DNA from 3 places in the Cupriavidus sp. 05L310 genome. Region 2 is predicted to be linked to each of the others. Evidence: predicted binding sites of a transcription regulator. Region 2 holds the regulator's gene; each other region holds the start of a gene.

Region 1 (3,274 bases), on a different contig from region 2:
CCGGGCGCGAGGCGCTGCCGGGCTGGTCCAGCAGCGTGTTGACGGCCTGCGTGCGCACCGCCGCATCGGGCGATTGCAGCAGCGTGCTGCTGGCGGCACTGTCCACCAGCGCGCGCAGGCTGTTGTTAAGGGTCAGCGCTTCGAGCGCATCGGGCTTGACCGTGACCGGTTTGCCGCTGATGGCGTCCACCAGCTTGTCGCCGTCCTGGCGCACCATGCCGACGCCGGGCGCGTATTGCAGCGTATCGTCTTGCAGCGCCTTGAGAATGGGGCCCGCCTCCGCCACCGGCGCCTTGGTGAGCGCGGTGATGGCGGCAGTCTTGGCATCGAAGTCGTCTTCGGCCAGTGGCTTCAGGTCGGCCTGCGTCAGCGGCGCGGCCCACAGCGGGCACGCGGCGAGCAGCAGCAACGCTGCCAGCATGGCGCGCAACCGTGAAGCGAAAGAGAACGATAAGGGTCGGTGCATAAGGTTTGCGATCGCGCGCAGGAAGCGCGCGACCACCTTGGTCGGCGTGACGGGTTTTGCTTTGCGCCGCGGCCCTGAAGCGGCCCGCGGCAGTGAAACAAAGTCGGTTTGCTCCCCTCTCCCGAAGGCGGAGAACAAACACCGGACAGCTTGCGGGCGCGGTCTTCTCGACGCAGGCCCGCCCGCGGTCTTACATCACCTTGTCCGGCTTGCCTTCGTTACCCGCGATGAACGGGCTCCACGGCTGCGCGCGCACTGCCTTCGGCGTCTTCCACACCACCGTGAACTGGCCGTCGCCCTTGACCTCGCCGATCATCACCGGCTTGTACAGGTGATGGTTCTCGCCCATGGTCAACGTGAAGCCGTCCGGCGCCTTGAAGGTCTGGCCATACATCGCGGCGCGCACCTTGTCGGTATCGGTGGTGCCGGCCTTCTTCACGGCTTGCGCCCACATATGGATGCCCACGTAGGTGGCTTCCATCGGGTCGTTCGTCACGCGCTTGTCGCCGCCCGGCAGGTTGTTGGCCTTGACCCATGCCGCCCATTGCTTCTTGAAGGCTTCGTTTTCCGGGTTCTTGACCGACATGAAGTAGTTCCATGCGGCCAGGTGGCCCACCAGCGGCTTGGTGTCGATGCCGCGCAGCTCTTCCTCGCCGACAGAGAACGCCACCACCGGCACGTCCTTGGCCTTGAGGCCGGCGTTGCCCAGTTCCTTGTAGAAAGGCACGTTGGAGTCGCCGTTGATGGTGGAGATCACCGCGGTCTTGCCGCCTTGCGAGAACTTCTTGATATTGGCGACGATGGTCTGGTAATCGCTGTGGCCAAACGGCGTGTAGACCTCTTCGATATCCTTGTCCGCCACGCCCTTGCTCTTCAGGAAGGCCCGCAGGATCTTGTTGGTGGTGCGCGGGTAGACGTAGTCGGTGCCCAGCAGGAAGAAGCGCTTGGCGCCGCCGCCCTCCTTGCTCATCAGGTATTCCACGGCGGGAATGGCCTGCTGGTTGGGTGCGGCGCCGGTATAGAAGACGTTCTTGGACATCTCCTCGCCTTCATACTGCACCGGGTAGAACAGCAGTGAGTTCAGCTCTTCATAAACGGGCAGCACCGACTTGCGCGAAACCGAGGTCCAGCAGCCGAAGGTGACGGCAACCTTGTCCTTGGTGATCAGCTGGCGCGCCTTCTCGGCGAACAGCGGCCAGTTGGAAGCGGGATCGACCACGACCGGCTCAAGCTTGCGGCCAAGCACACCACCGCTCTTGTTGATCTCGTCGATCGTCATCAACGCCACGTCCTTGAGCGACGTCTCGGAAATGGCCATGGTGCCGGACAGCGAATGCAGGATACCGACCTTGATCGGCTCCTTGGACTGCGCCAATGCCAGCGGGCTAACACCTGCCGTTGCGAAGAATGCCGCGGCGGCTACCGCCGACAGTTTCAGCATGTCACGTCTTTTCATTGCAGCTCCCAGATTGTCGTGTTGGATAAGGAACAACGCACCCCGGGTACACCTTCTGCAACTAGCATGCCATGGCATACAAGCTTGTATACATGGTTGCACACACCGCCTGGCGAGCCTCCGGCGGCGGCCACGCGCCATGCCGCACCACGATAGTGCGGATACGTCACGCACCAAGCCAGTGCGGCGTCAGCGGCTGAATCAGATTGGGGCATCCGCCGGCGCGCATGCTGCGGCGTGACTTGCCCGAATCCCGAATCGGCTCTATGGTGGCCGTTCGCTTGCGCGCCGTGCCCTTGCCGCATATTGCGCAGACAAGCAGAAAACAGCACGACGGAGACAACCCATTGAACGCGTCAGCGGCGCCAGGGAACCAGATCGTCATCATCGGCGCGAGTGTGGCCGACATGTGCATGGGCATCCGGCTCAGGCAAGCCTGCATCGATACCTTCGTCGTCTTCGGGAATGCCGGCACGGTGGGCGGCACCTGGCGCGACAACACCTGTCCGGGCCGCGGCTGCGACATTCCCTCCCGCCTGCACCGCTTCTCCTTCGCGCCAAAGCCTGGACCGGTCCAGCGCATGCTTGCCACAGCCGGAAATCCCCGAGCGCTTCGGCCCGCTCGGGCACGTCCGCTATGGCACTGATCGCGCAGCACCTGGATTGAACGGAACCATCAAGCCGGCTTTTTGAACATCCCATCCCAACCAGCAACGCCTCCAGGCAAACCGATGACCACACTTCCGTCATACCAGCCACGCAGCGCCTGGGCCATGGCCTCGATGCTGACCTGGCTGTCGCTGATCAACTTCCTCGACAAGATCGTGCTGGGCATGGTGGCCGTGCCGCTGATGGCGGACCTGAAGCTGCCGCCGGCGGAGTTCGGCCTGATCGCCAGCAGCTTCTTCTGGCTGTTTTCGCTGTCCACCGTGCTGGTGGGATTTCTGTCCAATCGCGTGGCCACGCGCTGGCTGCTGCTGGCGATGGGCCTGTCGTGGGCCCTGCTGCAAATACCGCTGGCGCTGGCCACCTCGGCCATGACCATTCTCTTGTGCCGCATGCTGCTTGGCGCGGCCGAGGGCCCGGCCTTCCCGATCTCCGTGCATGCGTTATTCAAATGGTTTCCCGACCACAAGCGCAATCTGCCGGTGGCGGTGGTCAACCAGGGCGCGACGGCGGGCCTGCTGCTGGCGGGCTTGCTGATCCCGCTGGTGACGATGCATTGGGGATGGCGCGCCAACTTCATGATCCTCGCCGCCATCGGCGCGGCATGGAGTGCGATGTGGCTCTGCGTGGGACGCGAGGGGCCGCTGGCGCAGGCGAGCGACCGGCGCCCCGGCGCCGCGGCCATG
Region 2 (3,274 bases):
GATCCGCGGCGCAGTGATCACCTACGACAGCCGCAACGAGTTCTACACCGCCAGCGGCGGTACGGAGAACGCGACGGCGGGCAGCCCGTCCGGTCGCGTGCGCGCCGTGTTGTCGCCGCGCCAGGAGCAACCCGCCAGCGGCGCCGCCGGCGCCCCGCTGCCGCTCAAGCCTGCGCCCGCCCCCGTCAATCCCTGACGCCGCCGCGTCGCCCGATCCACGGATTCAGCCTTCATGACCGTTACCCAAACCGCACCCTCCCAGCCCGCCACCCTGAAGGACAGCAGCACGCTGGTCGTGCGCCACCTGAAAAAGCGCTACGGCTCGCGCACGGTGGTCAAGGATGTGTCCCTCGACGTAAAGAGCGGCGAGGTGGTCGGACTCCTGGGGCCCAACGGCGCGGGCAAGACCACCTCCTTCTACATGATCGTGGGACTGGTGGCGCTGGACGAGGGCGACATCGTGCTCGACGACAAGCACATCAGCGGCCTGGCCATTCACGAACGGGCACGCATGGGCCTGTCCTATCTGCCGCAGGAAGCTTCGGTGTTCCGCAAGCTGAATGTGCAGGAGAACATCCGCGCGGTACTGGAATTGCAGATCCAGGACGGCAAGCCACTTGGCAAGGCCGAACTCGAGCGCCGGCTGGACACGCTGCTCGATGACCTCCAGATTGCCCACCTGCGCGACAATCCGGCGCTTTCGCTGTCAGGCGGCGAACGCCGCCGCGTGGAAATCGCCCGCGCCCTGGCCTCGGCGCCCCGCTTCATCCTGCTAGACGAGCCCTTCGCCGGCGTCGACCCGATCGCGGTGGGCGAGATCCAGCGCATCGTCAGCTTCCTCAAGGCGCGCAATATCGGCGTGCTGATCACCGACCACAACGTGCGCGAGACGCTGGGCATCTGCGATCACGCCTACATCATCAGCGAAGGCGCCGTGCTGGCCTCGGGCCGGCCTGAAGACATCATCGCCAACGAGTCGGTGCGCAAGGTCTACCTGGGCGAGAATTTCCGCATGTAACGCGGCGCGCCACAGCAAGCGGCAGCTGCGGCGACCTTGTGCCCAAGGTGGCTCCGGTGTCGCCTTTTACCCTGCAACGATCACGGCGTCATCAGCGATAGCAATTTCCGTTCCACCGGCACGGAAGTTGGGCATAAAATAGGTCGCATGAAACCGTCGCTACAGCTCCGCCTCTCGCAGCATCTCGCGCTCACGCCGCAACTCCAGCAGTCGATCCGGCTGCTGCAACTGTCCACGCTCGAACTGCAGCAGGAAGTGGAACAGGCGCTGACCGAGAACCCTTTGCTCGAACGCGAGAACGACTGGCTCGACAGCCCGTTGCGCGTTGCCGCCGACGGCTCGGTCAACATGCAGAGCGCTCCCGCGCCGGCGCCCGCCGACGGCCAGGGCACCAGCGAGAACCGCCCCGACGGCGCGCCCGAGGCCGAAGACAGCTATTCCGACAGCAACGAGGACTACGGCAACGACTGGAGCCTCGACGACTTCGCCCGCCGCCCGCAAGGCGACGACGACGAAAAGACCCCGATGCAGTTGCGCGACGCCGAACCCACGCTGCGCGAACATCTGATGGAACAGCTCGCGCCGCTGAAAATTTCGTTGCGCGACAAGGGGCTGGCCATCTTCCTGGTCGAGTCGCTGGACGACGACGGCTACCTGAGCGCCTCGCTCGAGGAAATCTGCAGCGAACTGCCGGATGAACTTGAATTCGAGGTCGACGAGATCCACGCCGTCCTTACCCTGCTGCAGAGCTTCGATCCGCCTGGTGTCGGCGCACGCAATGCGGCCGAATGCCTGGCGCTGCAATTGCGCCGCATCAAGCACCCGCAGCGCGACCTGGCGCTGACCATTGTCACCAATCACCTGGAACTGCTCGCGGTGCGCGACTACACGCGCCTGAAAAAAGCGCTGCAGGTGGACGAGCCGGAATTGAAGTCGGCGCATGAACTGATCCGCTCTCTGGCGCCTTATCCGGGCCATGCGTACAGCCGCCCCGAAGCCGACTTCGTCGTGCCCGATGTTTTTGTCCGTAAACTGAATGGCGGCTGGATCGCGCAGCTCAATCCGGATGTGATGCCGCGGCTACGTATCAACGACATGTACGCGCAGATATTGCGCGGTGCAAAAGGCGATGCGGGTGCTGCGGGACTGCAGCAAAAACTGCAGGAGGCACGCTGGTTGATCAAGAATATCCAGCAAAGGTTCGACACGATATTGCGCGTTGCACAAGCTATTGTCGAACGTCAAAAGAACTTCTTCACCCACGGTGAAATTGCGATGCGCCCCTTGGTTTTGCGGGAGATTGCCGATACACTGGGTTTACACGAGTCCACCATCTCTCGGGTGACTACCAATAAATACATGGCAACGCCGATGGGGACTTTCGAGCTGAAGTATTTCTTCGGCAGTCACGTATCCACAGAAACCGGCGGCGCGGCCTCGTCAACGGCAATTCGTGCGTTGATCAAGCAACTGATAGGAGCCGAAGACGCCAGGAATCCCTTGTCCGACAGCCGGATTGCCGAATTGCTCGGCGAGCAAGGCTTCGTAGTGGCACGACGCACCGTTGCCAAATACCGCGAGGCGCTCAAGATTCCGGCAGTTACTCTCCGCAAGACTTTGTAGCCGAGTTGCATCGCCTGCCTGGTGCAACTCTTTCAGAAGGAGAAACGCTATGAACTTCAAGATCAGTGGACACCACTTGGACATCACGCCCCCGCTGCGTGAGTACGTGGAAACGAAACTGGAGCGTATCGTCAGGCATTTTGATCAAGTCATTGGCGTAAGTGTGCTGCTCTCTGTCGACAATACAAAAGAAAAGGACCGGCGGCAGTACGCGGAAATCAATCTACATCTCAAGGGCAAGGACATCTTTGTCGAAGCGCATCATGAAGACCTGTATGCCGCTATCGACGCGCTCGTCGACAAGCTCGACCGGCAGGTGATTCGCCATAAGGATCGCGTGCAAAGCCACGACCGCGAAGCGGTCAAGTATCAGATGGCCGCATCGCAGATGCAGCAATGACCGTGCCTGGTGGCCCACAGACCGGGCCGCCGGTGTCACTCCCTTGAAACCGGAATCAAGCCGCGCCCATAGCGCGGCTTTTTCGTTCCTGGCGCTCATCCGGGACCACGCGGGGGATTCCGCAACGCATATGGACCGGTGTATGCTGTGCAATACATAGTTCTCAAGCTCAACGATTTTTCCGTGCACGCGGCACCGCTTCCGCGCATCGGGTATTGCAATGCACAAGGCGG
Region 3 (3,274 bases), on a different contig from region 2:
CGGACTCGACGTAGGTCGGGCAGGTTGACAGCGCCAGCGTGGGTTGCGCGATGTACTGCTCCGGACGCGCGCGCACGACCTCGCGGAAGGTATCGATCTCGGCGCGGGTGGCGGCCGGGCCCACCAGCATGCCGTAGCCGCCGGCGCCGTGGGTTTCCTTCACCACCAGTTCGTCCATGTGATCGAGCACGTACTGCAGGTCGTCGGGACGGCGGCACATATAGGTCGGGACATTGTTCAGGATGGCTTCCTCGCCGAGGTAGAAGCGGATCATGTCCGGCACATAGGGATAGATCGATTTGTCGTCGGCCACGCCAGTGCCGATGGCATTGCAGATGGTGACGTTGCCGGCGCGATAGACCGACAGCAGTCCCGCCGCGCCCAGCGTGGAATCGGGCCGGAACACCAGCGGGTCGAGGAAGTCGTCGTCGACCCGGCGGTAGATCACGTCGATGCGCTGCGGGCCCTGCGTGGTACGCATGTAGAGATGATCGTCCTGCACGAACAGGTCGCTGCCCTCGACCAGCTCCACGCCCATCTGCTGGGCCAGGAAGGCGTGCTCGAAATAGGCGGAGTTGTACATGCCGGGCGTCAGTACCACCACGGTGGGATCGGCGATGTTCTGCGGCGAGACCCCGCGCAACATGTCGAGCAACAGGTCCGGATAGTGGGCCACCGGCGCCACGCGGTTGCGCGCGAACAGGTCGGGAAACAACCGCATCATCATCTTGCGGTTCTCCAGCATGTAGGAGACGCCGGAGGGCACGCGCAGGTTGTCTTCCAGCACGTAGAACTCGCCCTCGCCCGCGCGTACCACGTCGATGCCCGCAACGTGGGCATAGATATCGCGCGGCACGTCGATGCCGAGCATCTCGGGCCGGTACTGCGCGTTGTTGTAGATCTGGTCTGGGGGAATCACGCCGGCGCGGATGATGTCCTGGCCGTGATAGATATCGTGAATGAAGCGATTCAGCGCGGAGACCCGCTGGCGCAGCCCGCGCTCCAGCGTGGCCCACTCGCTGGCGGGAAAGATCCGGGGAATCACGTCGAACGGGATGGTGCGCTCGGTGCCGCTGTTGGACTCGTCCTTTTCGCCATACACGGCGAAAGTGATGCCCACACGCCGGAAGATCAGGTCCGCCTCCGCGCGCTTGTTGCCCATGGTGCCTTCGGACTGTCGCGCCAGCCAGTCCGCGAACTGCTTGTAATGCCCCCGCACGGCACCTGCCGGCAGGGACTCTCCCGCGTGGATCGCTGCCGCCACGCCATCTTGCCAATCGAGCATCTCGTCGAAAAACCGCGCCGCCATGATGGCCGTTCCCCCATGATTTGGGCGCCGCCCAAACTGCCGGCGATCCCGTTTTGATTGGCTTCTTGTTCCCGGCACAGCACCTTGAGGTCACCACCCGCAGCCCGGCGGCGCAGCCGCGGACCGTCGTCATGCTTCGAAGTGCTGTACCTATAGGATACCTATGACCACGAAAGCCGCAAGCGGCGGGCATTCGCGCCATCAAACATGGATTAAGCAAGATGTCTGCCAGCCCCTCCTCAATTCGCACCAAGACGGCGCCCGGGAACGGTCCGGGCGGGGGCAACCGCGCCGCGCTAACGCGCCACGGCCGTACCCTTGCATGCCGGCACTTCGGCCAGGATGTACTGCACCAGGGCTTCAGGGGTCTGGCGGATATCGAGTACCAGCGCGTCGCGCGGCTCCTCCAGCGTTTCGAACTGGCTCTGCAGCAGCGCCGGATTGAAGAAGTGCTCGCTGCGCTCGGCCAGGCGACCGCCGATGACCGCGGCGTCGCCCTTCATATAGACAAAGGTCACGCCGCCGTCGGGCGGCGTCAGCCGGTCGCGATAGGTCTGGCGCAACGCGGAACAGGTGAACACATGGGTGCGGCCTTCGGCGCGGGCCGCATCGATCGCCGCGCGCATGGCGGCCAGCCAGGGCCAGCGGTCTTCATCAGTCAGCGGGATGCCGTTGTGCATCTTCGCCTTGTTGGCGGCGCTGTGGAAATCATCGGCGTCGTGAAAGCCGCAATGCAGGGTCTCGGCCAGCATCTGGCCGACGGTGCTCTTTCCGCTGCCGGAAACGCCCATCAGGATGTAGATCATGTCTGCTCCAGCGATCGTGTTCGGATGGTTTGCCCATCCTTGTCGGTAGTCCCCGCGCCGGCCGCCGGCAGTGTCCGGAAGCATACGGCCCTGAAGCCATGATAGGACCCGCATGGGCCGGCTCGGGGTCGTCCCCGCCAGCCGTTGGCTGCCGGGGACACAAATGACACAAATATCGGGGCGCGCCGCCTATTGTGCGACGGCCGCGCCGGTTTGGACAGCGCCGTGCGCGTCGGCTTCGGACAGGTCCAGCGCGCTGCCGCCCTCTTCTGCTATCCGCGCATTGCGGCGGAACAGGCCAAACAGGCCGCGGCCGACGCTGAAGCTGGCGAAAGCGTCGTCCGGCAGTACCGCCGAGGCGCGCGCCGCGAAGTCGGCGTCGCCGTCGGCGCCACCGAGCCATTCCAGGGTGCCAGCGACGGCATCCACGCGGAGGCGGTCGCCATCGCGCACTCGCGACAAGGGCCCCCCAGCAAGTGCCTCCGGACCCACATGAATGACAGCCGGCACCTTACCCGAAGCACCCGACATGCGCCCATCGGTCACCAGCGCCACCTTGTGGCCGGCATCCTGCAGCGCGCCCAGCACCGGCGTAAGGCGGTGCAGCTCGGGCATGCCGTTGGCGTTCGGCCCCTGGAAGCGCACCACCGCGACCACATCGCCAGCCAGCTCGCCGGCATCGAACGCGGCCTGCAAGCCTTCCTGGGAATCGAAGACGCGCGCCGGCGCCTCCACCACCCGATGCTCCGGCGCCACCGCCGACACCTTGATCATGCCGCGGCCAAGATTGCCCTGCAGCAAGCGCAGGCCGCCCTCGGCGGAGAACGGCTCGGCCGCGGTGGCCAGAACCGTCGCGTCACCGCTGGTAGCCGCACCGTCACGCCACTGCAGCACGCCGTCGATCATCACGGGTTCCTGCGTGTAGCGTGCCAGGCCGTGCCCGGCCACGGTTTCCACGTCCTCATGCAGCAGCCCCGCGTCGAGCAACTGGCGAATCACGTAGGCCACGCCGCCGGCGGCGTGGAAATGGTTCACGTCGGCGGCGCCGTTGGGATAGACCCGCGCCAGCAGCGGCGTGATGCGCGAGAGGCGGTCGAAGTCGTCCCAGTCGATGATGATGCCGGCCGCGCGCGCCATCGCCACGAGGTGGATGGTGTGG

Evidence for each region. Region 2 encodes sigma-54, which starts transcription at its own class of promoters, with help from an activator protein. Its sites were predicted from a motif close to TGGCANGNAANCTGCTTT; they were not measured.
Region 1: the regulator sigma-54 is predicted to act here: its motif matches at 1,977-1,994, upstream of urtA (urea ABC transporter substrate-binding protein).
Region 3: the regulator sigma-54 is predicted to act here: its motif matches at 1,523-1,540, upstream of AC1DS6_RS17125 (circularly permuted type 2 ATP-grasp protein).

Annotation. Positions count from the first base shown of each region.
Region 1 covers NZ_JBFTOX010000018.1:79,595-82,868, forward strand. Annotated here, with positions in the region: gene urtB (urea ABC transporter permease subunit UrtB) at 1-466, opposite strand, end outside; gene urtA (urea ABC transporter substrate-binding protein) at 657-1,922, opposite strand; gene AC1DS6_RS15290 (hypothetical protein) at 2,089-2,448, opposite strand; gene AC1DS6_RS15295 (MFS transporter) at 2,654-3,274, shown strand, end outside.
Region 2 covers NZ_JBFTOX010000016.1:61,856-65,129, reverse strand. Annotated here, with positions in the region: gene lptA (lipopolysaccharide transport periplasmic protein LptA) at 1-196, shown strand, start outside; gene lptB (LPS export ABC transporter ATP-binding protein) at 233-1,018, shown strand; gene AC1DS6_RS13945 (RNA polymerase factor sigma-54) at 1,166-2,641, shown strand; gene hpf (ribosome hibernation-promoting factor, HPF/YfiA family) at 2,691-3,041, shown strand.
Region 3 covers NZ_JBFTOX010000021.1:94,929-98,202, forward strand. Annotated here, with positions in the region: gene AC1DS6_RS17125 (circularly permuted type 2 ATP-grasp protein) at 1-1,309, opposite strand, end outside; gene AC1DS6_RS17130 (gluconokinase) at 1,606-2,115, opposite strand; gene edd (phosphogluconate dehydratase) at 2,305-3,274, opposite strand, start outside.